3 regions of the Paenibacillus sp. FSL M7-0420 genome follow, and region 3 is predicted to be linked to each of the others. Evidence: riboswitches for the same ligand, from Rfam matches in the RefSeq annotation. Region 3 holds a riboswitch; each other region holds the start of a gene.
The links. A riboswitch is a leader RNA that binds a small molecule or an ion and turns the genes downstream of it on or off. The one in region 3 is predicted to bind cyclic di-AMP.
Positions count from the first base shown of each region.

Region 1: another riboswitch for cyclic di-AMP. It lies ahead of MKX51_RS31490 (3D domain-containing protein); the one in region 3 lies ahead of MKX51_RS21110 (hypothetical protein).
Region 2: another riboswitch for cyclic di-AMP. It lies ahead of MKX51_RS01115 (hypothetical protein); the one in region 3 lies ahead of MKX51_RS21110 (hypothetical protein).

Region 1 is NZ_JBBOCJ010000001.1:7,305,591-7,313,757, forward strand. Features, by position in the region: gene rsmI (16S rRNA (cytidine(1402)-2'-O)-methyltransferase) at 1-453, shown strand, start outside; gene MKX51_RS31475 (AbrB/MazE/SpoVT family DNA-binding domain-containing protein) at 1,446-1,700, opposite strand; gene MKX51_RS31480 (HD domain-containing protein) at 1,976-3,259, shown strand; gene MKX51_RS31485 (TatD family hydrolase) at 3,314-4,084, shown strand; cyclic di-AMP (ydaO/yuaA leader) riboswitch at 4,284-4,510, shown strand; gene MKX51_RS31490 (3D domain-containing protein) at 4,797-5,957, shown strand; gene rnmV (ribonuclease M5) at 6,119-6,670, shown strand; gene rsmA (16S rRNA (adenine(1518)-N(6)/adenine(1519)-N(6))-dimethyltransferase RsmA) at 6,667-7,551, shown strand; gene yabG (sporulation peptidase YabG) at 7,626-8,167, shown strand, end outside.
Region 2 is NZ_JBBOCJ010000001.1:250,556-258,722, forward strand. Features, by position in the region: gene MKX51_RS01100 (helix-turn-helix domain-containing protein) at 1-434, opposite strand, end outside; gene MKX51_RS01105 (family 43 glycosylhydrolase) at 583-2,241, shown strand; gene MKX51_RS01110 (hypothetical protein) at 2,356-2,562, shown strand; gene MKX51_RS01115 (hypothetical protein) at 3,070-3,525, opposite strand; cyclic di-AMP (ydaO/yuaA leader) riboswitch at 3,658-3,827, opposite strand; gene MKX51_RS01120 (WD40 repeat domain-containing protein) at 4,068-5,399, opposite strand; gene MKX51_RS01125 (glutaredoxin family protein) at 5,507-5,749, opposite strand; gene ytxJ (bacillithiol system redox-active protein YtxJ) at 5,746-6,072, opposite strand; gene MKX51_RS01135 (SDR family NAD(P)-dependent oxidoreductase) at 6,300-7,022, shown strand; gene MKX51_RS01140 (ThuA domain-containing protein) at 7,074-7,709, shown strand; gene MKX51_RS01145 (CHAD domain-containing protein) at 7,803-8,167, opposite strand, start outside.
Region 3 is NZ_JBBOCJ010000001.1:4,911,451-4,919,617, reverse strand. Features, by position in the region: gene MKX51_RS21120 (MMPL family transporter) at 1-2,461, opposite strand, end outside; gene MKX51_RS21115 (TetR/AcrR family transcriptional regulator) at 2,491-3,117, opposite strand; cyclic di-AMP (ydaO/yuaA leader) riboswitch at 3,696-3,878, shown strand; gene MKX51_RS21110 (hypothetical protein) at 3,994-4,515, shown strand; gene MKX51_RS21105 (hypothetical protein) at 4,722-5,183, shown strand; gene MKX51_RS21100 (flotillin family protein) at 5,202-6,632, shown strand; gene MKX51_RS21095 (alpha-galactosidase) at 6,822-8,167, opposite strand, start outside.

The DNA.
Region 1 (8,167 bases), 2.4 Mb from region 3:
TTCGTCGGCTTCCTGCCTAGAGAGCGCAAGGATATAAGGGCCGTTCTGGCACCTCTGCGTTCTGCCCAAGGGACGCTGCTCTTCTATGAGTCGCCGCACCGCGTGGCCAAGACCCTTGTTCATTTGCAGGAGGCCTTCGGCAACCGCCGGATTACACTGGCCCGTGAGCTGACTAAGCGGTATGAGGAGTTCCTGCGCGGAAGCATTGAGGAGTGCCTGGCCTGGCTGGAGGAGCATCCCCCGCTGGGAGAGTACGTAATTGTCCTTGAGGGAGAGAGTAAAGAGGAGGCCGAGCTGGCCGAGTCTTCCTGGTGGCGTCAGCTTAGTACCGGGGAGCATGTAGCCCATTATGAGGCTTCAGGCTTAACACGTAAGGATGCGATGAAAAAGGCAGCGTCCGACCGTGGCCTGTCCAAGCGCGATATTTATAATGAACTCCTGGAGCGGGGTTAGAACACTGCGGTGTTGTAGTTATTACAATTCCAGTAAAACCTAAAGATGGGTTTAACCATCTGATTACCCAATGAAATAAATGTATTTCGTACACTTATATGGATTGTCTTGTTCCATTTATTGATTATAGTTGTAGTTTATACATTTATATGTATAGGAAAATAAATCTTTTGGAAGAATTATGTGGATATAAGTGTTCAAAGTACACTTATAATGATCAAATGGATGTTTTAGCAATAAATAGCTGTACAGAATACAGTTATCCAAATTTCTCAAGACCATTTTTCTTATATAATGATTCTCACCTTAGGGGCGTTTGGCTTAGTGTAACGGACTGAGGTGCTCTTATCCGGGAAGAAAGTCGTCACTTGAGTGATTAACGGACCGCAAGGACCTTATCGCCTGCAATTCAGCTCCAAAACGTCTCGCAGAAAGATGATAAGGTCGCCTGAGTCCGTTACGCTGCAAAAGGTGACGTTCTCGTGGGAATAAGGTCTTTTCGGTCCGTTAGATTTTTTGGGATGATAGGGTTTCATTATCTGACACTGTACTAGTCGCTCCACATAGCAAGTTCTGGCAAAAAGAAAGTCAGCAGCCAGTAACCATCCAGCATCCAAGTCGCTAGTCATTCTATAGTAAAGCGTATCCCGCAGGGAGAGCGTTCTACGCTCATCTATGACACGGGAGCACCCGGCGCAGCCGTCATAGGCACCTGCCTATGGCGAAACCCTTCGCATGGCAAGGCCTGAGGGATGACCGCAGGGAGTCCGAAAAGGGCCGGTCCACCGCCGACCCGCGCTTCCTTCCGCGCCAGCTGCAGAGATCCCCCAAGCTTCCGGGTGTCCAGAGGGCCGGGGCCTTGGGGCCCTCCCTGTAGGGAGGGTTTGGGAGGGTACACACAAAAAAATACCTCCCGCGCGAACGGGAGGCCAAGGAGATATAAAAAGGTTAGAATTAACAATTGGATTAGTTCCTATTATACCCTATTTATTTTAGTTTGTCACAGGGGTAGGGATAGCCGAAATGCATTCATGACAAACAATTTTACCTTTGAAGTAAGTTACATTCTCAGCATTGCCGCAGAAAATGCAAGCAGGCTCGTATTTCTTAAGCATGATCCGCTCACCGTCCACGTAAATTTCGAGCGCATCTTTTTCTCCAATGCCTAGGGTGCGACGCAATTCAATTGGAATAACGACCCGTCCAAGCTCATCTACCTTACGTACAATTCCTGTTGATTTCATCATTACAATCGTTGCTCCTCTCAATGTTCAAAAGCGTCATTATTCGACATTCTTCACTGTTTTATGATATTTATAATACCAACCATTCCCAAAACAGTCAACCTTTTTTCAGGCTAATTTTAAGGAATCTTTTGAGACCACATTTATTCCGCGTTTGATCGGGCAAATCACTCTAAAAAAGCTTATGAAGATGTTTGTCGATTTGGCAGTATATGAATCGCTAATATTCGACAAAGAGCGACAATATATTATATAAAACAAGAAAAGGAGATGATTTCATGAAGCAACCGCTGTCAGAAGAGAAGGTATTTAAGGACCCGGTCCACAACTACATCCATGTACAGGACACTATTATCTGGAGATTGATCAACACGATGGAGTTCCAGCGTCTGCGGCGCATCCGGCAGCTGGGCACCTCCTATTTGACCTTTCACGGGGCGGAACACAGCCGGTTCTCCCATTCTCTGGGGGTATATGAGATTACGCGGAGGATTATTTCCCAGTTTGAACGGAGCGGCTATAAGGACTGGATGCCGGAGGAGCGACTGCTTACCCTGTGTGCGGCACTGCTGCATGATTTGGGGCATGGCCCATTTTCCCATTCTATAGAAGAAGCTTTCGAAATGGATCATGAGGACTGGACCTGCCGTATCATTCTGGAGGATACAGAGATTACGGCTATTCTGCGTGATGTGGCTGAAGATTTCCCCGGTAAAGTAGCCTCGGTTATCTCCAAAACCTATGAGCATGAAATTGTTGTCAATTTGGTGTCGGGACCGCTGGATGCGGACCGGATGGATTATCTGCTCCGGGATGCATATTATACAGGGGTGAATTATGGAACCATCGACATCGACCGGATTCTGCGGATGCTGCGCCCTTATGACGGCCGGGTGGTTGTGAAGGAATCGGGGATGCATGCGATTGAGGATTACCTGATGTCACGGTACCAGATGTACTGGCAGGTCTATTTCCACCCGGTAACCCGCAGCTCTGAGATTATTCTCAGGCAGATTCTCCGCCGGGCCAAGGAGCTGGTGCAGCAGCAGCATACCTTCCGCTTCATGATCGAGCCCTTAAGTGATCTGTTCAGCGGAGAGGTAACGGTAGGGCAGTACCTGCTGCTGGATGAAGCCTTGATGCAGACTGCCTTCATGCAGTGGACGCTGGAGGAGGATGACATCCTGAGCGACTTGTGCAGCCGGTTTATCCATCGTAAACTGTATAAATATGTGGAGATGGAGCATTTGGATTCTGACACGATTGACGAAATCCGCCGCAGCTTCGCCGGTGCGGGACTCCGGCCCGATTATGATCTGGAAATTGATTATCCCACCGATCTTCCCTATGATGTGTTCCGTCCGGGAGACGGCTTTGACAGCAAGCAGATCCTGCTTCTGGACAAGCATGACCGGCTGAGGGAAATCTCGGAGGTCTCGGATATTGTTCGCTCTATCAGTGGTATTCACCGCGGCAGATACCATCTGTATTTTCCGCAGGACAGACTGCAGAAAGCCCTTCCACAGCTGTCGCCGTCCATCGCAGAGATTTTTGCCAAATAATCAGATCATGCTTGAAATTATAGATACAACAACAGGCCGAAAGGATGTAATGTAATGCAGTTATTCGACACCCATACCCATCTGGATGCTCCACAATTCGACGAAGACCGCGAAGAGGTCATTGCCAGGGCGCTGGAAGCCGGCGTCAGCAAGATGATCAACATCGGCTTTAACCGGGATACGATACCGACCACCATGCAGCTTGCCGAGAAATATGATTATATTTATGCAGCCGTTGGCTGGCATCCCCAGGATGCCATCACGATGAAGGACGGAGACCTGGAATGGATCGCCTCCTTATGCGCTCATCCCAAGGTGGTTGCCATCGGCGAGATTGGGCTGGATTACTACTGGGATACCTCTCCTAAGGATGTGCAGCATGAAGTATTCCGCAAGCAGATCGGGCTGGCCCGTGAGCTGAAGATGCCAATCAGCATTCATAACCGTGATGCTCATGAAGATGTGATCCGTATACTCCGCGAGGAGAAGGCGGGCGAGGTTGGCGGCGTAATGCACTCCTTCTCCGGGAGCTGGGAAAGTGCCAAGATGTGTCTTGATTTGGGCTTCCATCTTTCTTTTGGAGGACCGATTACGTTCAAGAATGCCCGGGTGCCCAAAGAGGTGCTTGCCCAGACTCCGCTGGACCGGCTGCTGATCGAAACCGACTCCCCATATCTGACTCCGCACCCCTTCCGGGGCAAGCGAAATGAGACCGCTCATGTGAGGCTGGTAGCGGAGGCGGCCGCGGCAATAAAAGGGATTGAATTACAGGAATTGGCGGAAATTACGTATGCGAACGCACTGGAACGATTTGGGATACTCTGAAAACAGGAGTAAAAGCGGTGAAAAATGAAGTATAGCGGATATATTAAACTTTTATGACGGAAAAACGGCCGATTATTACAATATTTTAATCATTTTTTTACGTAAACGTGGTTGAATCGTCCTTTACAACATGTATCAAAACAGGATATCATCTTTTCAGTGCAGTGAGCTGTTGTAACTGTGACAGTCACTAATTTCATGGATCGTCTCGCTGAGTCTCCGTATGGAGAACGGGGGAACCAATAATGCGCTGCCGCATGAACGTACAGAGTACAACGCAGAATTGCCGCAGGCATTATTTGATTTCTTTACGTGGTCTTTGGGGTGAATTTGAGGGCAACCGCCGTGAGCGGGTGACCTGAGATAGGGCGTCTCTCTTATGTCCGAACCCGACAGCTAACCCCGTAAGCGCAAGTAAGAGAGGAAACCTCGTGCATAAGCATTCCGACGTATTCGACACCGGGAAGCCACGAAAGAGTCCTCTATGAGCTCTTTTTAGGCTTCTTTTGTTTTGAATAATGAGAATGCTCCCGGCATACTGTTATATAACAGATCTCCGGAGTAACTATGCCGAGCAGGCGATCCATGAGCAGGAAACGCTGAAGCAAGTGCGGGCGTATCCTGTTGCAAACTCAAACCTAGTTTCGTCAGAAGTGATACAGTCACCTTGAACTAACTTGGACGACGGGGCTATGTAAGGAGGATGGAAAGAGTGGGCGTATTCCAACCAGAGGTATCCCATGATTCGCAATCATCCAGCAGGTCTTTCGCATTACGGTTGAAGCAAGTGAATCCCCGCGTAGTTTTACTTGCCGGTGTGGCATCGATTGTTATCGCACTGTTAATACTGCTGTACGTACACGGTCAGAGCAAGAAAGAAATTACCCTAGTAATAGACGGACAGGTACAGACACTGGAGACGCGGGAAACGCTGTTCAGTGATGTGCTGGCTAAGGAACAGATTTCGCTGCAGGCGCATGATGAATTATCTATTGGCCTTAGTGATGAAATAAAAGACGGCGACCGTATCGTGATTAACACTGCGCAGAAGTTCGCTCTTACCGTAGACGGAAAGACCGAGACGTTATTTACGACCGAGGATACCATTGGTCAGGCCATCGACAAGCTGGGCTACAGCCTGGAAGGCTTAGACAAGATTTACCCTTCGCTAGAAACCGCAGTATCTGCAGACATGGAAATCAAAATTGTCCGGATTAACAAGCATGTGGTTCAACGGACAACTAATTTGCCTTTCCGGGTCATTAAGACAGCAGACCCCTCATTGACCAAGGGAACCGTAAGAGTGGCACAGGCAGGTAAGCCTGGCGTAATGGTCCAGCACATCGAGAAGATCTATCAAGATGGCGAGCTGGCATCCATGCGCATGATCGGCAAGGAAGTACAGACGGTTACCAAGGACAAAGTCATTGCCATTGGAACCAAGCCGCTTCCTAAGCCCGTCGTAGTTACTGCCAAAGTTTCCAAACCTGTAACAACCTCCAAGTCATCTAAAGCGAGCGCAAAGGCCAGCAATGTTACCAGTAAGGCTGGTGTGGATTTCGAGTACAAAAGAATGATCAAAAACGTATCCATGACCGCGTATTCGTCGCAGGAACCGGGTATTGGAACACGTACTGCCTCCGGCACACGCGTAACGGAAGGCCGCACTATTGCTGTAGATCCTAGGGTTATACCAATTGGCTGGTGGGTGTATATTGAAGGATTAGGGTTTCGCCGAGCAGAGGATACCGGCGGTGCCATCAAAGGCAACAAGGTGGATGTCTATTACGATTCACTGAGTCATGCCCGTAATTTCGGCCGCAAGTCGCGCACACTCTATGTGATCGGACCTGTGAAGCCGGAGCTGAACTAAACGTAAAGTCTTTTGCAAATTAGCGGTTAATAAGATATAGTGAGGGAAGCACTTACGAAATTTCAGAGAGCTGCCGCTCATCACTTATACATTCTTTAGCCAAAAAGAAGGGGAGCGAATCCTCTTCTTTTTGCGTTCTGGAGTAAGGAGTAAAAATATTTATGATTAAAGAGCTAATTGTGGTTGAAGGGAAAAGTGATACCGTTGCCGTTAAGCGGGCGGTTGAAGCCGATACGATTGAAACCGGGGGTTCGGCAGTGGATAGCAGGGTCATTGCCAAGATCAAGCTGGCCATGGAGCGCCGGGGTGTAATCATTCTTACCGACCCGGATCATGCTGGAGAGCGAATCCGCAAAATCGTCGCAGCCAAGGTGCCGGGCTGCAAGCATGCCTTCATCCCTGAGAAGGATGCAACGCGCAAAGGAGATATCGGAATAGAGAATGCTTCGCCTGAGGCTATCCGCCATGCGCTGGAGCATGTACATACCTCCTTCGAGGGGGCACCGCCCATCATCGGGCTGGATGAGCTTATGGCCGCAGGGCTGATGGTGCATCCCCGGGCGGCTGAGCGCAGAATGCAGCTTGGCAATCTGCTCGGTATCGGTTATTGCAATGGCAAGCAGCTGTACAAACGTCTGGCGATGTTTGGCATTACCCGCGAAGAGTTCGCGCAGGCCCTCGCCCAAATTGATCAGGGAGGCATTACTTCATGAGCGGTATCGAGAATATCTCGTCCCCAACAAGAACCAAAGCGATAATTCAGCGTTACGGATTCTCCTTCAAAAAAAGCCTGGGCCAGAACTTTCTGATCGATCAGAATATTCTGGACAAAATCGTGGATGCCGCCGGTCTGGACAGCACAGCCGGTGCGCTTGAGATTGGGCCGGGGATTGGAGCACTGACGGAACGGCTGGCGTTGACGGCCGGGGCCGTCACTGCGGTAGAGATTGACCGCAGGCTGATTCCGATTCTTAGGGATGTCCTGTCGCCTTATCCCCATGTAAAGATCCGTAATGACGATGTGCTGAAGGTGAATCTGCAGGAGCTGTTCGCTGAGGATTTCGCGGGCAGGGACCGGGTTAGTGTCGTAGCTAACCTGCCGTATTATGTGACTACACCTATCCTCATGAAGCTGCTGGAGGAGAAGCTGCCGCTGGATAATATCGTGGTCATGATCCAGAAGGAGGTTGCCGAGCGTATGGCGGCGTCTCCGGGCGGCAAGGAGTATGGCAGCCTGAGTATTGCCGTCCAGTATTACAGCGAGCCTGAGCTGGTCTGTATGGTGCCGCGTACGGTGTTCATCCCGCAGCCTAACGTGGAATCGGCTGTGATCCGGCTGAAGGTCAGAGAACGTCCTCCGGTGGAGGTAGCGGACGAGAAGCATTTCTTTGGTGTGGTTCAGGCGTCCTTTACCCAGCGGCGCAAGACGATTGCCAATAATCTTAAGGCACGCTTCTTCCCGGAAGAAGGGCGGGAGCGCCTGGAGGCGCTGCTCTCCGAAGCCGGCATTGAACCCTCGCGGCGCGGCGAGACGCTTAGCATTGAGGAGTATGCACGGCTCAGTGCGGTTCTTCTGGCCGCAGGCATCGCATAGAATACAGAAAACCCTCCCGGCGGATGAACCAACCGGGGCCTTTGCCCATAACATGGGGTAGAGGTGGTGTTGTGATGAATCTAGGAGACTTGGTCATTCGTAAATCCTATGGCGGCGATGTGACCTTCCGGGTAGACAATATATTGCAGAATAGAGCAGTCATTAAAGGCACGGAGTTCCGTCTGCTGGCGGATTCCCCGCTGGAGGATCTGGTTCAGGTGCCTCCTACACGGGTTACCGAGCGGGGAGCGCGTGCGCAGATCAAGGCAACAGAATCTCTAACCTGGTTGCGTAAAGACCGGCAGGTGCAGAGCCAGCGAAGCGGAGAGAGCGTGTCGGGGTCCACGGGAACCTGGGGCCAATCTCCGAAGGAAACGGCTTATTTTGAAGTGCCGGGTAAGGTCCTGCATTTGGATGGTGATGCACTCTATCTGAAGAAGAGCCTGAGCCTCTACGAGCAGCTGCGCATACCGGCGGAGGGACATCATGTCAACGAATCCAAAATGGCGGAGACGCTGTACCGTCTGCTGCCCCGTGTGCGTCCCGATATCGTAGTGATTACCGGCCATGATGGAGTACTTAAGCAACAGCAGAATTATGATTTGTACAGTCTGAG
Region 2 (8,167 bases), 4.7 Mb from region 3:
TTGGTGAACGGCAACTCAGGCTCATGCAGAATATCGATCCATTTTTGAAGGCATTCTTTCAGCTTGGGATGGTACACATTGGAGGGCTCATAGACCCAGTCACAGTTTTGCATTATTCTCATCCGCAAGGAGGGCTCGTCTACATCGAAATGAGCACAAAAGTAGGTCATCGATGTAGCGGAAATGCATTTATTCGTATGCTCGAACCCAGGCGGAATCAGCAGAATATCATCCCTGTTCACAATGAATTGTTCATGTTCCATCCTTGTCTCTTGAGCCCCATCCAGCACAATTAGAATCTCAAAGGCATGGTGGGATTCTGTAGTCATGCTCCAGTCGGCAGGAACAGTCTGTGTATGTGCGCCAAAAAAACGTATATTCCAATCAATGCGCGGCAGTAGCAGCGTCTGTGTGCCTGTGAGATGGCTATTCATATGTTCCAATGGACAGCACCTTCCTTTGATTTGGGTAAATGTAGCTGTAATCATCCCATCGCATAAGTACGTTAGTAGTTATTATAATATACATAGACAACAGGAAAAGGGTAAATAATATGGCTAAACAGCGAAGGGAAGCAGAAAAATGATGAAGATTAACAATCCTATTATCCCTGGTATGGCACCAGATCCCTCTATTATTAGAGTGGATGATGTGTATTATATTGCGACATCCTCGTTCCATTGGAATCCCGGCGTTCAAATTTTCAAATCAACCGATTTAGCCCATTGGACGCTGACAGCCTCCGTATTAAGTAAAGGTGAAGTGAATTTGAGGGGGACCAATACTCCGGCCGGGATCTGGGCGCCGCATCTATCCTACGATCCTAGGGCGAAACGGTACTGGTTAGCCTATTCGCATATGTTAAACATGGCAGGCCGTGAATTTAATTCGGATTCCTATGCCATGTGGGCAGAGGATATCCATGGACCTTGGTCGGCCCCCATCTATCTGACCTCCATTGGTTTCGATCCGGCACTCTTCCATGATGAAGACGGTAAGCACTATGTGTCGATCCTTGAATGGGAGACCCGTGAAGGGTACCAAGCCCCTGGACATATTGTGATTGCTGAATTTGATTTGAATGAGGGTAAAATGGTTGGGAAGTGGCACCGGGTGACGCAAGGCTTCACCAGCCGCGGTTGTGCTGAAGCACCGCAGATCTATAAATATAGAGATAGGTATTATCTTTTATTAGCTGCTGGCGGAACTGGTTATGCTCATGGTGTTGAGCTGGGACGTGCGGAGAATATTTTTGGTCCCTATGAACCGCATCCGTCGGGAGAGCCGATCATCACCTCCTCGCCGCGCCATCTATTTTCACTTGGGAATCCGGATGCCGGGCATTTTGAGATGTATAATCCAAGTTCAATTATGCAAAAAGCAGGTCATGGCTCATTAGTTCAAACCCAAACAGGCGAATGGTATATTGCTCATCTCATGTCACGCCCTGTGAAAGGAACGCTAATGAATCCATTAGGCCGTGAAACCTCTATTCAAAAAATGCATTGGACAGAGGATGGCTGGCTGGAAATGAAGGATGGATCGAATGTAGCGAAAATGGAAGTTGAGGGGATGACAGGTGTTGAATTAGAGACGGGTGGACTCTCTCATGACGTATTTGATGATTTTAATCAGGAGAAATATGATCTTCATTTTCTGACTCCGTACCGGGACCAGCAAGCGGCATGGGTGAATACGGTTGAACGTCCGGGTTGCTTACGCATTCATGGAGAGAATTCTTTTTTCTCGCAGATCCATCCGGCGATTATGGCCACGCGTGCAACTTCCCTTCATTATGAAGTGCAAACCAGGGTGGAATTTCATCCCGATCACTACTCGGAAACGGCAGGTCTGGGGCTATACTATGATTCGAATAATTGGCTGTACGTTCACTTGACCCACTCCGAATCAGAGGGTACCGTTCTATACGTACTTCAGGCCAAGCTGGGAGAGCGCATCGAGCTGGTCCACAATTACATTCCAGTCCCTGAAGAGACAGCGGAGCTCAAGCTTATCTATAATGCAGGCATCGCGAGTATCCTTTACCGCTTCGGGGATAACGGGGATTGGCAAGCTTTTGTAGAAAATATCGATGTTCTCTATTTGTCGGATGAAGGCGTGAACGGGGAGCCGGGGGAGATTGGCGGATTTACAGGCTTGTTCAATTTCATTGGTTCCGTGGATGCTCACCAGCATGACTCCTTCGCTGATTTTGACTATTATGGCGTGAAGAATTACTAGCCAAGGACGCCCTGCGTTCTTCCGCCCGGGTGTGCCCGGAGCCGTGGTGAACTGGTGAAAACGCCGGAGATGGTGTACCTTAGTAGTATTAGTCTTTAGGAGTGGTGAATGGTTGTGAAGAAAAGTAGACAAACCCCCGTGCTGGTCGCGGCTTCTATCCTGCTCATTATTGTCAGCAGCCTGATCCCGTCGGATCAGTCGACTTGGCTGGGTGCGTTACAGACCCTTCTGCTGGGAGCCGGACTGCTCGGCTGCTGTATGGCTTTTTGGCGGTTTGCCAAGGGCGGCAAGGGCGGCAAGGGCGGCAAGGGCAAGAGCTGAGTTCTATGTAGTGAACGGCCGGCGGAGACAGGAGCAGTGCATGGGATGGTTAGCTATGTAAGGTGAGCCAGGCACTGTATGGGTGCTGATGCTGAGAGTCAAGGATTAAGTCGCGGCGGATGCTGCGGCTTTATTTGATAGAATTTATATGTTTGGGGTCCCCGCAAAGTACCTGAGTCATCACCTACGCTAAAGCCCCACTTTGTGGGGGGATTTTGCGGACTCAGCGGCCCTTATTTTGTGAAAAAGACTGATTATCTTCCCGGAGCGGACTGAGAGGACGCTAAAGGGCTGTATGGAGCGCAAAATGAGGCAAAATTGGTTCATTAAGCGCCTCTCAGTCCGCATGGCCTTCGGAATGGTCCCATTTGCTGAAATAGCGGATCTGTAGTCCGCATGGTCCGCTATCCATCTCCTTTTGTCGCATCCGTACCCTATTTCCGCCACATCCAACCAATTCCGCCACACTCATTCCTATATTCCGCGTATCCTGCGTTATTCCCAGTCTCACCCCGCTGAAGGGCGGTGGACCGCAGGCAAGGCTGAATGTGCGGCTGCCATCTGTTCGCGTATTCCTCTAAGCTGGGCCTTTAGCTCGGGAATGCTGCACTCCAGAATCTGGCTGATGTCGGGGAGGGGGAGCTGGATGCCGTACCATAAGGCACTGGCAACGTGATCATCCCAGTTAAGCAGCGCAGAAGCATATCGGCTGCGGTCGTGGGTGAGCATGGCACACTGGCGGATGCACTCTCTGTAGGCAGCCGCAGCAGCGCCGTCACCTGAGAGGCTGCCCTTCAGCCATAGTGGATGGAGTGCTACGAAGGTGGCGATTGCAGCTTGTTCGGCGCGGGCGCCTTGCTCCAGCAGCAGGCAGCTAAGCGCATAGACGGGACCGCTATATTGCTGGGTGTAGGGGTTGAATCCGGCAGCGGCTGTTAGTTTGGGCGATAAGGGGTCAGGCATGTGGTCACGTTCCTTCCTGAATCTATACTGTGCAGTTCATTCCAGCGCGCAAAAAACCGCAGGCAGAGGAGGACCTCTGCCTGCGGTTGGGTAACAGGCTTAAGACGCCTGGCACAAAAGCGTGGCGGATCAGGGCTCTCTCCTTACGCTTACGAGGTTAGCTGTCGGATTCGGACGGTGAGAGTCGCCCTACCTGCCGGAGACCTGCGCGTGGCATTCTCCTTCGGATTCACCCCAAGTCGGCCTGACGGCCGGATGGTTCCCCCGTTTTCCACATGACGGAAATTCAGCGTGCATGCATATGCTCATTTTCATGAATGCATTCATTTGCTTTCAACACGAATCATACTCTCTTCAGAGGGGGTTTGTAAAAATGGAAAAGAGTGCTATTCGCCTTGTTTTCAGCAAATGGCTGACTGGTTATGCAAATGGAAGCGAAAACTCATATATGTAGCAGATTATCTGCCATTTATCTCGCTCAATCGCCGTTTTTTATTTTTGGCAGACGGCGGCGGAGAAGAAGGGTTCCCCCATGTATCAGCTCACCACCAAAGCGGCCCATTCTGATTCTTCCAGGCAATCATCCGCTTCATCTCACGAACGGTTCCTGTTGTAATCTCATAGTCGCTGCGTTCAGTGGCATGAAGGTCCAGGAAATGCAGCATCCCTCCATAAGTCCCCACGGCCAGCATGGTCTCATCCGGATTGACAGCTAATCCGGAAATGGTGCTTCCGGCATAATAACGCCACAGCTCCCGCCCCTCTACATCAACGAGCCTCAAGTAGCCATAGGCATCGCCAATGACAACACCGTCCTTCAGCGCTGCCGCCGCATACACCCGGGCTTCCCCGTTAACGACCGGATATTCCTGATCTGGCAGGAGCTTGCCTGCTTCTAGATCTTCAAGGGACACGGCAAGAGTAACGCCATTGTAGAAGTGGCAGGCATTGTACCATACACTATGCTGGTCCTTCGTAAATATAGTATAGTGCGGGTAACTGGATTCCGGATTGAATAAGTGAACCTGCCCTGAAGCTGTGTCATATAAAAGATGATCACTGCCCTGGCTGCCATAGGCAATCCATCTTCCATCCGGAGAGACAGCACCATGCGGCATGTCGATCTCAATATGCTCCATCTCATCTGCTTTATATTCTTCGAGGTCAGGATGCAGCAGCTTCACCTCCCATGGCTTCTCCTGCGATTGCTGGACCAGGATAATCCCCTGACTTGTAACAAGCAATAACGCTTGACCGCCGTTAAAAGGAATAACTTGCTCCAAGGGTAACTCCTGATCCAGGCGGTCTATGTTCAAAACGGTAAAGTCCGGGTCCAGCGCTTGAATCGTTCCATTCAGCTCCCGCCACGAAAGCTCGGCCACTACTTCTCCCTGTAATGCGCTGTTCATGGATTGCAGAATAGTAATCCCTTGCGTGCCCGCGAGTGCATAGAACTGATTGTCAGGAGATGCCCCAACCAGGCTAAATTCGTCGAATACGGAAATAACATCCTTATGTACAGCCACAACTGCATTCTTCTCCCAAGGTGAGCCGGTGCTGAACACTACAGCATCATCACTTATGAAATGGATACCGCGAATCGCCTGCATCTCCTTCTGAAAGTGCCCGGAGAGCGGCCACGTTGCCGCCGGCAATTGCTCCCGCAGCTCAGCAATCTCACCGTGCTCATTAGCTCCTCGAATCATCTTATAGATTTTGGCGGCGAGGGCCCCGCGTGTATCCTCTGCGGGTTCATTTCCCGCTGTGTCCCAGCCTTCTGTCAGACCCTTATGTACGAATTGATTGACGTCGCTCACATAACGCTGTCCTTCTTCACGCCATTTGGCGGCATGCTCATCCTGTAGCCATTTCAAAGGATCAAGCCTCCTTTTCCAGATATATATAAATATACAGTTATTTCATCGATGAATCGCAAAAAAAAGGCGCTGCTCCCGTTGAGAGGACAGCACCTTTGCGTATATTACAGAACAGCAGCATCCATAAGCTCCTGAAGCTCAGGGAGATTGAAGCCCTTGACCGCCCGGTCCCCGGATACGGTGACTGGAATGCCCATGAAGCCCAGCTTCTCCACTTCCTCCTGATAGACGGAGCTGGTCATCACATCCCGGACCTCGAAGGGAATGCCCTTGCTCTCCAGCAGCTGCTTCACCTGATTGCATTCGCCGCAGCCGGAGGTCGAATAGACAATTACGTTCGCGCTCATTGTTCCACTGCTTCCTTTATCGCTTTTTGGGTAATCTTCCAGTGTGAGGTGTTCCAGCGGACCTCGCTGTCCTCCAGCAGGAAAATCTGCGGGGATTCATGCTTGATCCCGAAATCCTCAGCAATCTGATTGGAGACAGGACGGTCTTCGATCACATGAACCACGGCTGCAGGCGTATCTGAATGCTGTGCATAGGCCTGGAATTCCTCGTTGGCCTTGGCGCTGATCGGGCAGGTGGTGCTGTGCTTGAAGAGCAGTTTTTTGCCGGGCTGCCCGATATATTGCTGTAGTTCATCCTTAGTATGGATCTGTTGAATAGACACCTTAGAATCACCTTCCTGTGTAAGAGTGAATGAAACCTGTTGTCAACAATTGTGTTGTTAACAACTATTAATCATGATTGTAGCATAGTTCAAAATTAAAGCAAAAGAAAGTTCAGCTAAGCCTGCCCCTCCCTTGCAGGACGTTGTTAACGGCCGGTGGCCATGCTAATGTGAGAGGGATGAACTTAGGCTCAGTGCATAATCATGCAGATATGAGGGGGGAGCTTATGAAAAGGGTTGCTTGTGTCACCGGTGCTGACCGTGGACTCGGATTGTACCTGGTTCGCTCTCTTTTAGAGAGTAAATACATGGTGTTTGCCGGACAGTATTTGCCGGACCCTGCGCTACTTGAAGCTTTGAAAGCGCAATACCCGGATAGCCTGAGGCTGGTCCCTCTCGATATCGGCAGTGCAGGGAGCGTAAAGGAGGCCGCGCGGAGTATTGCCGGAAGTACAGGGCACCTTGATATAATTATCAATAACGCAGGGATTATCCACAAGTCTGATGATGCAACGGTGCTCGTGGATATGGATGATGAAGCTATGGCGGAGATTTATAACGTGAACACGCTGGGTGCGCTGAGGGTGAGCAATGCACTGATGGGCTTACTGCTGCAAGGCCGCCAGCGTCTGGTGGTTAATATCTCGTCGGAGGCCGGAAGCATCGGGCGGAACAAGCGGATCAATATGTATGGCTACTGTATGTCGAAGGCCGCGCTTAATATGCAGTCTTCGCTGCTGCACAATCATCTGCGTGCGATGGGCGGACAAGTGCTGGTCTTCCATCCCGGCTGGCTGCAGACTTATATGAACGGGGAGAAGGATGCAGAGGCGCCTGTAACTCCTGAAGAATCAGCAGGCAAGATTATGACGATCGTTCATAACCACAGGATGTATCTAGCCGAAGAACCGGCTTATATCGATCTGGACGGCAATCTCTGGCCCTGGTGACACGAACACATTCAGGACAGGCTAACTTGGCAAAAGAGAGGTGTGTACATCATGTCTTCATACAAAGCACTAGCGTTCGGCAGCTATACTGAAGTGAAATATCATCCCTTCGAAGGGGTAGACCGTGAGCTGGAGCAGCTCCTTGAGCCGGAGCTCCAGGTGGTCTCTACGGAGGATTACGGACGGATGAACCAGGCAGAGCTGGCAGAATGCAGGCTGGTGGTCTCCTATACGGAATTCTCCGAGGAGCAGTTACCCGCTGCGCAGAGCGGAGCCCTGCTTGCTTATGTGGCTGGCGGCGGCGGGCTGCTTGTCGTGCACAACGGCATATCCCTGCAGCGTAATCAGGAGCTTGGGGCGATGCTCGGTGCCCGGTTCACCCATCATCCGGCGTTCACGACGCTTCAGATGAAGGTGACTGCGCCGGAGCATCCGATTATGGAGGGGATCTCTGATTTTGTGATAGAGGACGAGCCTTACTATTTCGAGCAGCATCCCCACTTCGAGACAACGGTACTGGCCGAATATCCTCATGACGGAGCGATGAGACCGGCGGCATGGTGCCATACCTTCGGCGAAGGCCGGGTGGTCTATCTGATGCCTGGGCACCATCTGCCTTCCTTCTCTTCAGAGCCGCTGCGCCGGATGATCCGCAGAGGCGGATTATGGGCTGCCGGAATGCTATAGTACGTGACGCTTATGATAAAAGGCAGGATACCGCTTGGATAACATGCGGTGTCCTGCCTTTGTGTAAATGATAGGATGATCAGCTATGATGCCCTATTTTTGGGGCTCAGCTCCAGCAACAGGGACGACCTCGTTCTGATGAAGAGCTTCCAGTACCTCTGCACGCAGCGTATCGGTGAAGGCGACCCAGACTTTTTTGCCGACATCCAGCTCTTCGCGTCCAATCGATTGCAGCGTCTCAAGCCATACCCGCTTGTCATTAATGAGTCCGAGCTGGTCCTGGATGTCCTTATAGAAGGCTTCATGGGCATGGAATTTCTGATTCAGCGCAAAAGCAGCCGCATTCGCCGTATACCGCAGTTCCTTGGCCGCAATCCGCAGCTCATGAAGGGCTTCGAAGGCTTCCTTCGATTCAGCGGATGGACCCTTGAACAGGGTCTTGCAGGCTTTTTTCTTCT
Region 3 (8,167 bases):
TCTGTCCGCTCTCGGCATTCAGCTTGGCGATCAGCTTATCGCCTTCGACATCGAGATTCGGCAGCAGGCGGTCCAACCATTTCGGCAGCCACCAGGCTTTGTCGCCGAAGACGGCCATGACGGCCGGAACCAGCGTCATCCGGACAATGAAGGCATCGATCAAGATGCCGAAGGCCAGTGCGAAGCCGATCTGCTTAATCATCGCATCCGGGGCGAAGATGAAGCCGGCGAAGACGGACACCATGATCACGCCTGCAGCGAGTACAACGCGGCTGGCCAGATCGTAGCCGTGAACGACACTGTCCTTGCCATGGCGGCCGTGGACATAAGCTTCACGCATGGAGCTGACCAGGAAGACCTGGTAATCCATGGCAAGTCCGTACAGAATACCAGTAACCAGGATTGGCATGAAGCTGAGCAGCGGTCCGCCGGTATCGAAGCCGAACAGCGAATGCAGCCAGCCCCACTGATAGACGGCGGTGGTCACGCCGAAGGTGGCAAGAATACTTAGCACGAAGCCGACGGTCGCTTTGATTGGCACGATAATGGACCGGAACACCAGGAGCAGAATGATCAGCGACAGGATCACGATGATCCCGATGTATACAGGGAAGGCATCGGACAGCTTCGAGGACATATCAATATTGATGGCGGTGAAGCCGGTCACGCCAAGATTAATATTGTTGCCGGTGGTCAGGCTGGACGCCGGATCGCGCAGCTCCTGTACAAGGTCTCTGGTTGCGGTATCTGTGGGCCCTGTCTTCGGAATCAGGCTTATGATGGCGAGATCGCCGGTGGGACTGACACCGAGCGGAGAGACCAGGGTCACATTATCGTGCATTTGCAGCTCCTGAACCAGCTTGCCCAGAATTGGCATGGAGATCTTCTCAGACGGATTCTTCGTCTCAGCGACCAGCAGCAGCGGGCCGTTGAAGCCTTCGCCGAACCCTTTGGAGATGACATCATAGCTCTGGCGGGCCGGAGTATCCAGGTTCGCCGAGGCGCCGGATGGAATACCCAGCTCCATCTTGGTCACTGGAATGGCAGCTGTGCCAAGCACCAGCACCACCAGCACAATGATGGCCCAACGGTATTTCACCGTGGCATTTGCCCAGCGGTGCGAGAAGCTGTGCTGCGCTTTGGCGGCGGCAGTGGTGTTCTTCGTCCGGGCTTTGGCGGTTACGATCCGTTCACCGACCAGTCCGAGCAGCGCAGGCAGCAGGGACAAGGCCAGCAGGACGTTAATCAGAACACTGGCCGCAGCCACAAGTGCCATTGTCGATAAGAAGCCGATGCCAATGACGAGCATGCCGCACAAGGCGATAATAACGGTCAGACCGGCGAAGAATACGGCACTGCCTGCGGTGCCCAGTGCCCGGCTGGCTGCTTCGGCTGCGCTTAATTTCTCATCCAGGATCAGACGGCGCTGCCGGTTCACAATGAACAGCGAGTAGTCGATCCCTACCGCGAGACCGATCATCACGGCAAGAACCGGTGTAATATCGTTCATCTGGATCAGGCTGCCGAGGGCAAAGGCACCTCCGACGCTGATGCCGACTCCGAGAAGCGCGGTCAACAGCGGCAAGCCTGCAGCGACAACCGAGCCCAGCGTCAGGAACAAGACGACGGCAGCAACGGCTACGCCGATAGCTTCCGTGGAGCCGATGGCTGGCATGCTTTTGAGCGAGTCGCTTGGAATCGCGGTAATGCCTGAACCGGACTGTTCCACCTCGGTTACGGTATCGATGATCTTATCCGGCACCTCCGATGGCAGAGAGGTCTGCTGAACCGTGAACTGGAACTGGAATAGGGCAATACTGCCGTCAGCCGACAGCATCACGCCGGGAACCGGAGCGCCTTCGGCAATCAGCGGACCGAACGGCATCGCCTGCGCAGCAGCAGCTTGACCAGCGGCGGCGGAAGGATCAGCAGCGGTTTGACCAGCGGCAGAAGGATCGGCAGCGGCTTGACCAGCGGCGGCGGAAGGATCAGCGGCGGATTGGCCGGCAGCAGCGGAAGGATCGGCGGCAGCTTGACCAGCGGCGGCGGAAGGATCGGCAGCGGCTTGGCCCGTAGCGGCGGAAGGATCAGCAGCGGCTTGACTAGCGGCGGCCGCTGCTTGTGCTGCGAGCTCTACAGGGTTTATGACATATTCCATGTTGTATACATCATTAATGGCCTTCAGCAATAGTGCGGACCGCTCAGGCGTATCCAGACGTTCGCCGTCCGGTGCAGTGAAGGCGATACTAGCCTGGCCTCCGGCTGCAGCGGGCAGCTCTTTTGTCAGCTTATCCAGCACTTTTTGCGACTCTGTGCCTTCAATTTTCATCTCAGAGCTGGATTGAATGCCATTGACTCCAATCAGGGTGCCTACAACTCCGAGTACAATGATCCAGACTGCAATGAAGGCCCAAGGCTTGGCATAAGCCGATTTCCCTAAGCGGTATAGAAAGGTAGACATGTAGTGGTTTCTCCTCTTTATCTGTGAATTTAGAAGCCGTTACGTAAATAAGCAAACATAGAATTCAGGTATTGTTCAAACGGCATGGCATCGGAGCCTTCACTCAGCTGTTCGCCCGGCAGCATGACATTCAGCCGTCCGTCCAAGATAGGCACGAATGCCCCATAGACGGCACCTACCAGCAGGTGGGTATATCCATCGGCATACCGTCCACGGGTGAACTGCTCCAGTGTCTCCTGGGCTGTGATCTGCAAATGCCGGAAGACATTGAGAATGTAAGGCTCCAGAGACGGATATTGATTCGCCAGGGAGACGAACTGCCGCAGCTTATGCAGGAACTCCGAGGTGAATTGCAGCTTCAGCAGGTTGTACAGGACATCAAGCGGTGTAGCATCCGGCGGTTGACCGGCCAGCGTGTTATTCGCTTCTTCTTTCTCTTTGGCAGCAATATTGCCAATGAAATAGGCGGCCACTGCTTCTTCCTTGCAGGAGAAGTAATTGGCAAAAGTCCGCCGGGAATACCCGGCCTTCTGAACAACATCGTCAACAATGAAGCCATCCATGCCATGCTCAAGCGCAAGCTCGAAGGCCGCTACGGCTAGGGCGTAGAAGGTGGCTTCCTTTTTTTTGTCCCGCAAATTCAGTTTGGAATTCAAATTTCAATGGTCCTCCTTTCTTCAAAAGTTAAAGGCGCTATAGAATCTATAGGTTCTATTATTGCTCAAAGGGAAAGATTGCACAATGAGCATCAAGTGACGGAAATGTGAATATTTCAAATTTTGAGTAGTGGGATGGGGAAGAAAGGTGGGGGGGTAAGGTTTATGAGAAGTAGGATAGAGGAAAGTGATGAGGATGTGAGTGGGAGTAGAAGAGTAGGTGAGTAGGTGAGTAAGTGAGTAGGTGAGTAAGTGAGAAGTTAGTGAGTATAGGAGTAGAAGAGAGAGTAAGTAGAAGAGAGAGTAAGTAGAAGAGAGAGTAAGTAGAAGAAAGAGTGAGTAGATGAGCAGATGAGCAGGGGAGTGGGCGTAGGAAGAGAAGTAAGTGAGAGGAAGAGTAACGTTGGTGTAAACAGACGATAGCAGGAGCAAATCGCCGGGCGGTTAAGAGCCGAACTGAAGAATGCGCCTTCATTCCCGAAGGGACAGCATTTTTGACTTCTTTTGTCATCCGTGAGGTTTTACATTAAATGGCTACAGGCGTAAGATTCAATCAACAACCGAATGAAATGACACTGTTCTTGAAATGGCTGAATTCCGTAACGGGAACGGGGGAACCAACTGGTGCAGGCGGCTTAAGGATGGGCTGCTGAGTACCCGGGGTGAATCCTTGCCAGCGTGATACTATGGCTCTGGTGAGGTAGGGCAATCTCGCTGCCCGAATCCGTCAGCTAACCCCGTAAGCCTCGAAGAGAGAGGATGAGCGCCATGATCGATTAACCGACCACGGAGAGCCCTGCTGCTGCTGTGGTCTTTTTGCTGTGCAGGTGAGGGATAAATCCCTCTGATTGCGGAGGAAGTGTGCTGGAGGTGGAAATGAGAAGGATAAATCCCTCAGATGCAGCCGAAAGTGGGCTGGAAGAGGAAATGAGAGGGATAAATCCCTCAGATGCAGCCGAAAGTGGGCTGGAAGAGGAAATGAGAGGGATAAATCCCACTGATTGTGCTGGAAGTGGGCTGGATGCGGAAATGAGAGGGATAAATCCCACTGATTGCGCTGGAAGTGGGCTGGATGCGGAAATGAGAGGGATAAATCCCACTGATTGCGCTGGAAGTGGGCTGGAGGTGGAAATGAAGAGCACAAGTGCACCAGAATCCCAGGAATGTTGGCTAAACGAGCAAATGAAGAGCACAAGTACCTCTGAATTCCAGAAAAGTTGGCTAAACGAGCAAATGAAGAGCACAAGTGCACCTGAATCCCAGGAATGTTGGCTAAACGAGCAAATGAAGAGCACTAGTGCTCCTGAATTCCAGGAAAGTTGGCTAAATGAGCAAATGAAGAGCACAAGTGCCCTTGAATCCAATTGCGCCTCTGCCATACACAACCAGGCAGCCTAAAGTGGAAATTAGGGGCAATAGCGACAAGTGGAAGTGAAAAAAAGACGTATAACAACAATAATTAGTCGGTTTATTCATCCTCATACTAGTCAGTTACCGTATCACCAATCCATTGAAAGGAGGGGGTTACCATCGCTACTGTATTTATCGTCTGCTTTTGGGTTGGACTTCTGCTTATTCTCAGTGGCAGTATTCATGGGCACGGCTTGGAAGGCCACCTGCATGTCGGGGGAGGCGATGCCGGGGGGCCTGGTTTTCTGCCGATTCTTCCGCTGATGGTGTTTGTCACCGTCTGGGGCGGCACGGGGTATCTGCTTGTCCAGTTCAGCGGGATGCAGCTGTTCGCCGTGGTACTGGTCTGTACCTTGATCGCCCTGCTGCCGGGCATCCTGCTCTACACGGTGCTGGCCCGGGTGATGACCCGGTATGACAGCAGTATGAGTGAACTTGATTATGACCCGGCAGGCCAGCTCGGCTATATCAGCATCGCCGCAGCGAATGGGGCCGTGGGAGAGATGAAGTATGTGCTGCACGGGACCATGCGCTCCATCGGCGTGCGTGCCGAATCCGGCCAGTCGCTGTTGCGGGGCGATCGGGTGATTATTGTGAAGACGGATAAGGGGATCGCAGCGGTCACTTTGTTCGAGAGGGAAATGGAACAAAACTAACGGGGAGTGTCGGAGCAAATGTTAATTTTATATGTAACCGGAGCTATTGTTGTTGTAATTCTGCTGGCGTTAACCAGTATTGTGACCGCGTATAAAAAGGTTCCGCCCAATCAGGCCATGATCGTATACGGTCTCGGCGGCAAAAGAGTGGTCCAGGGCGGCGGGACATTCGTTATCCCCGGCTTCCAGAACAATAAAACCATCTCCATGATGCTGATGAGCTTCGATGTGATCCCGGCGCAGGCCATGTTTTCCCGCCAGGGCATCAAGCTGAACCTGGAGGCGGTCGCCCAGATTAAGATTAAAAGCGATCCAACCGCTATTCTCACAGCCAGCGAGCAGTTCATTGACCGGCCGGAAGAAGACCGAGAGACAATTATTCTGCATTCGGTGGAGGGTCATCTGCGCGGCCTGATCGGCCAGCTCACCGTAGAATCTATCCTGAAGACCCCTGACGAGATCAACAGCAAGATGCGGGAGACCTGCTCGGAGGACCTCGACAAGATGGGGCTGGAGGTGGTCAGCTTCACCATCAAGAAGATTACCGACGACAAAGGGTACATCGACAATATGGGGGTGCCCGAGATTGAGCGTATCCGCCGCGATGCCAGTATTGCCAAGGCTGAGGCCGAACGCGACATTCAGATCAAGCAAGCCGAAGCGGAGAAGGAATCCTCCATTGCCAAAGCCAATGCCCATCAGGCGACCATAGAAGCGGGAACCGCCGCCCGTGCGAAGGAATCCCTGTTCGAAAAGGAGTTGAATATTAAGCAGGCTGATTTCAAGCTGGAGACCGAGGTGAAGAAGGCGCAGGCGGATCTGGCGTACGAATTGCAGCAGAATAAGATCAAGCAGTCACTGGTTACGGAACAGGTCAAGATCACACAGATGGAGGCCGAAGCCAACCGCACAGTCCGGGAGATCGAGGTTGAGCTGAGACAGCGGGAGCTGGAGGCAACGGTGATCAAGCCTGCCCAGGCGGAGAATCAGGCTACGGTTATGCGGGCGGAAGCTGCCAAGCAGCGGCAGATTCTGGAGGCGGAAGCCGAAGCCGCTACGACGACTAAGCGCGGGCTGGCAACAGCCGAGGCGGAGCTGGCAAAAGGCAAGGCGAATGCGGAGATCGTCCAGCTGGCCGGAGCGGCGGAAGCGGGAGCGCTGCAGAAGAAGGCCGAAGCATACAAACAGTTCACTCAAGCCGCCCTGACCGTGGAATTCCTGAAAATCCTGCCCGAGCTGGCTGAGAAAATCGCCTCCCCGCTGGCCAAGGTAGACAAGATCACCGTCATCTCCCAGGACGGGGCTTCCTCAGGCGTGAACAAAATCACCGGCGATATCGCCAAAATCATGGCCCAGGTGCCTGAGCTGACCAAGACGCTGACCGGCATGAACGTAACGGAGGCGCTCAGCGGACTGCTTGGCCGGGAACAGGGGCAGGAACAGGAGTAGGCGTTAGTCGTTAATAAACCGCCAGCAAGCCGCCTTCCTGACTGCATCTTTCCACAAAAAAAACAGGCGTCAATCTCCTAAAGGAGGCTGACGCCTGTGGTATGCCTGAAGCTAAACCGTGCATAAGTCTTATAGTGAAAAGGAAGCTGCGGATCAGTGCTGCACCGCCCGCAGAACGAAAGCTACAGATCAGCGCTGCACCGCTCTCAGGCGGTAGGTGCAGCTTGCATAATCTCCGCGCAGGTCGGAGACTACGAGACCCATGCGCATCAGGCGGTCTCCACCGAGCGGTGTCCCGCCGAAGGCGGTCCGGAACGGAGCGGAGCTGTCGCCTTCTGTTGCCGAAGAAGCTTCTGCGCCGCCGTGAAGATGCTCGTTGCTGCCTTTTGCCCCCGTCTCAAGCACGTAATCCAGCTCCGGGTTCAGTCCCTTGAGCGTAAGGCGCGAGATTGGCGGATTAGGTCTCGCGAGTACGCGGAAGTAAGCGACGAAGGCTTCGGTCTTGTCCTCGCTGACGAACATCCAGGCGGTCTCACCGCTGCCCTCGAACGGACTCAGCAGACGGTACATGTCCCCTTGCTGCACCAGCGTGCGGATCTCCTTGTACTGGGCAATCTGCCGGGCGGCCAGGTCCTTCTCCGCTTCAGTGAACTTTGTGAGGTCCAGCTCATAGCCGAAGTTACCGCTCATCGCTACATCGCCGCGCATAGCGAGGGAGGTAATGCGGTCTACCTGATGGTTCGGAACGTCAGATACATGTGCGCCCATGCTGCTGGCCGGGTAGACGATGCTTGTGCCGTACTGAATCGCCAGGCGTTCCACCGCATCGGTGTTGTCGCTGGTCCAGGTCTGCGGCATATAGAACAGCATGCCCGGATCGAACCGGCCGCCGCCGCCGGAGCAGCTCTCGAACAGAATATCCGGGAAGCGCGAGGTCAGGCGTTCCAGCAGATTATACAGGCCGAGCATATAGCGGTGGGCGGTTTCTTTTTGCCGCTCTGGGGCAGCCTTCGCCGATGCAATCTCGGTCATATTGCGGTTCATGTCCCACTTGATATAGCGGATCGGGGCACTGGAAAAGACCGCGCTTAACGTCTCATACAGATAGTCGCATACCTCCGGGCGGGAGAGGTCCAGGATCAGCTGGTTGCGGCCTTCCGTGCGGCGGCGTCCTTCGGCATGCAGGCACCAGTCTGGGTGCTTGCGGTACAGCTCACTGTCCGGCGAGACCATCTCCGGCTCCACCCATAGACCGAACTGTACGCCCTCCTTGTTGACCCGGCCTGCCAGATCAGCGAGACCTTCAGGCAGTTTGCGGCGGTCCTCGAACCAGTCGCCTAGTGAGCTGTTATCCTTGTCGCGTCTGCCGAACCAGCCGTCGTCCAGGACGAATAGCTCAATGCCGAGCGGGCCTGCTGCTTTGGCGATGGTTGCGATTTTGTCCGCATTGAAGTCGAAGTAAGTCGCCTCCCAGTTGTTGACCAGAATCGGCCGGGCCTGATCACGGTGAACACCGCGGCAGAGTCGGGTCCGGT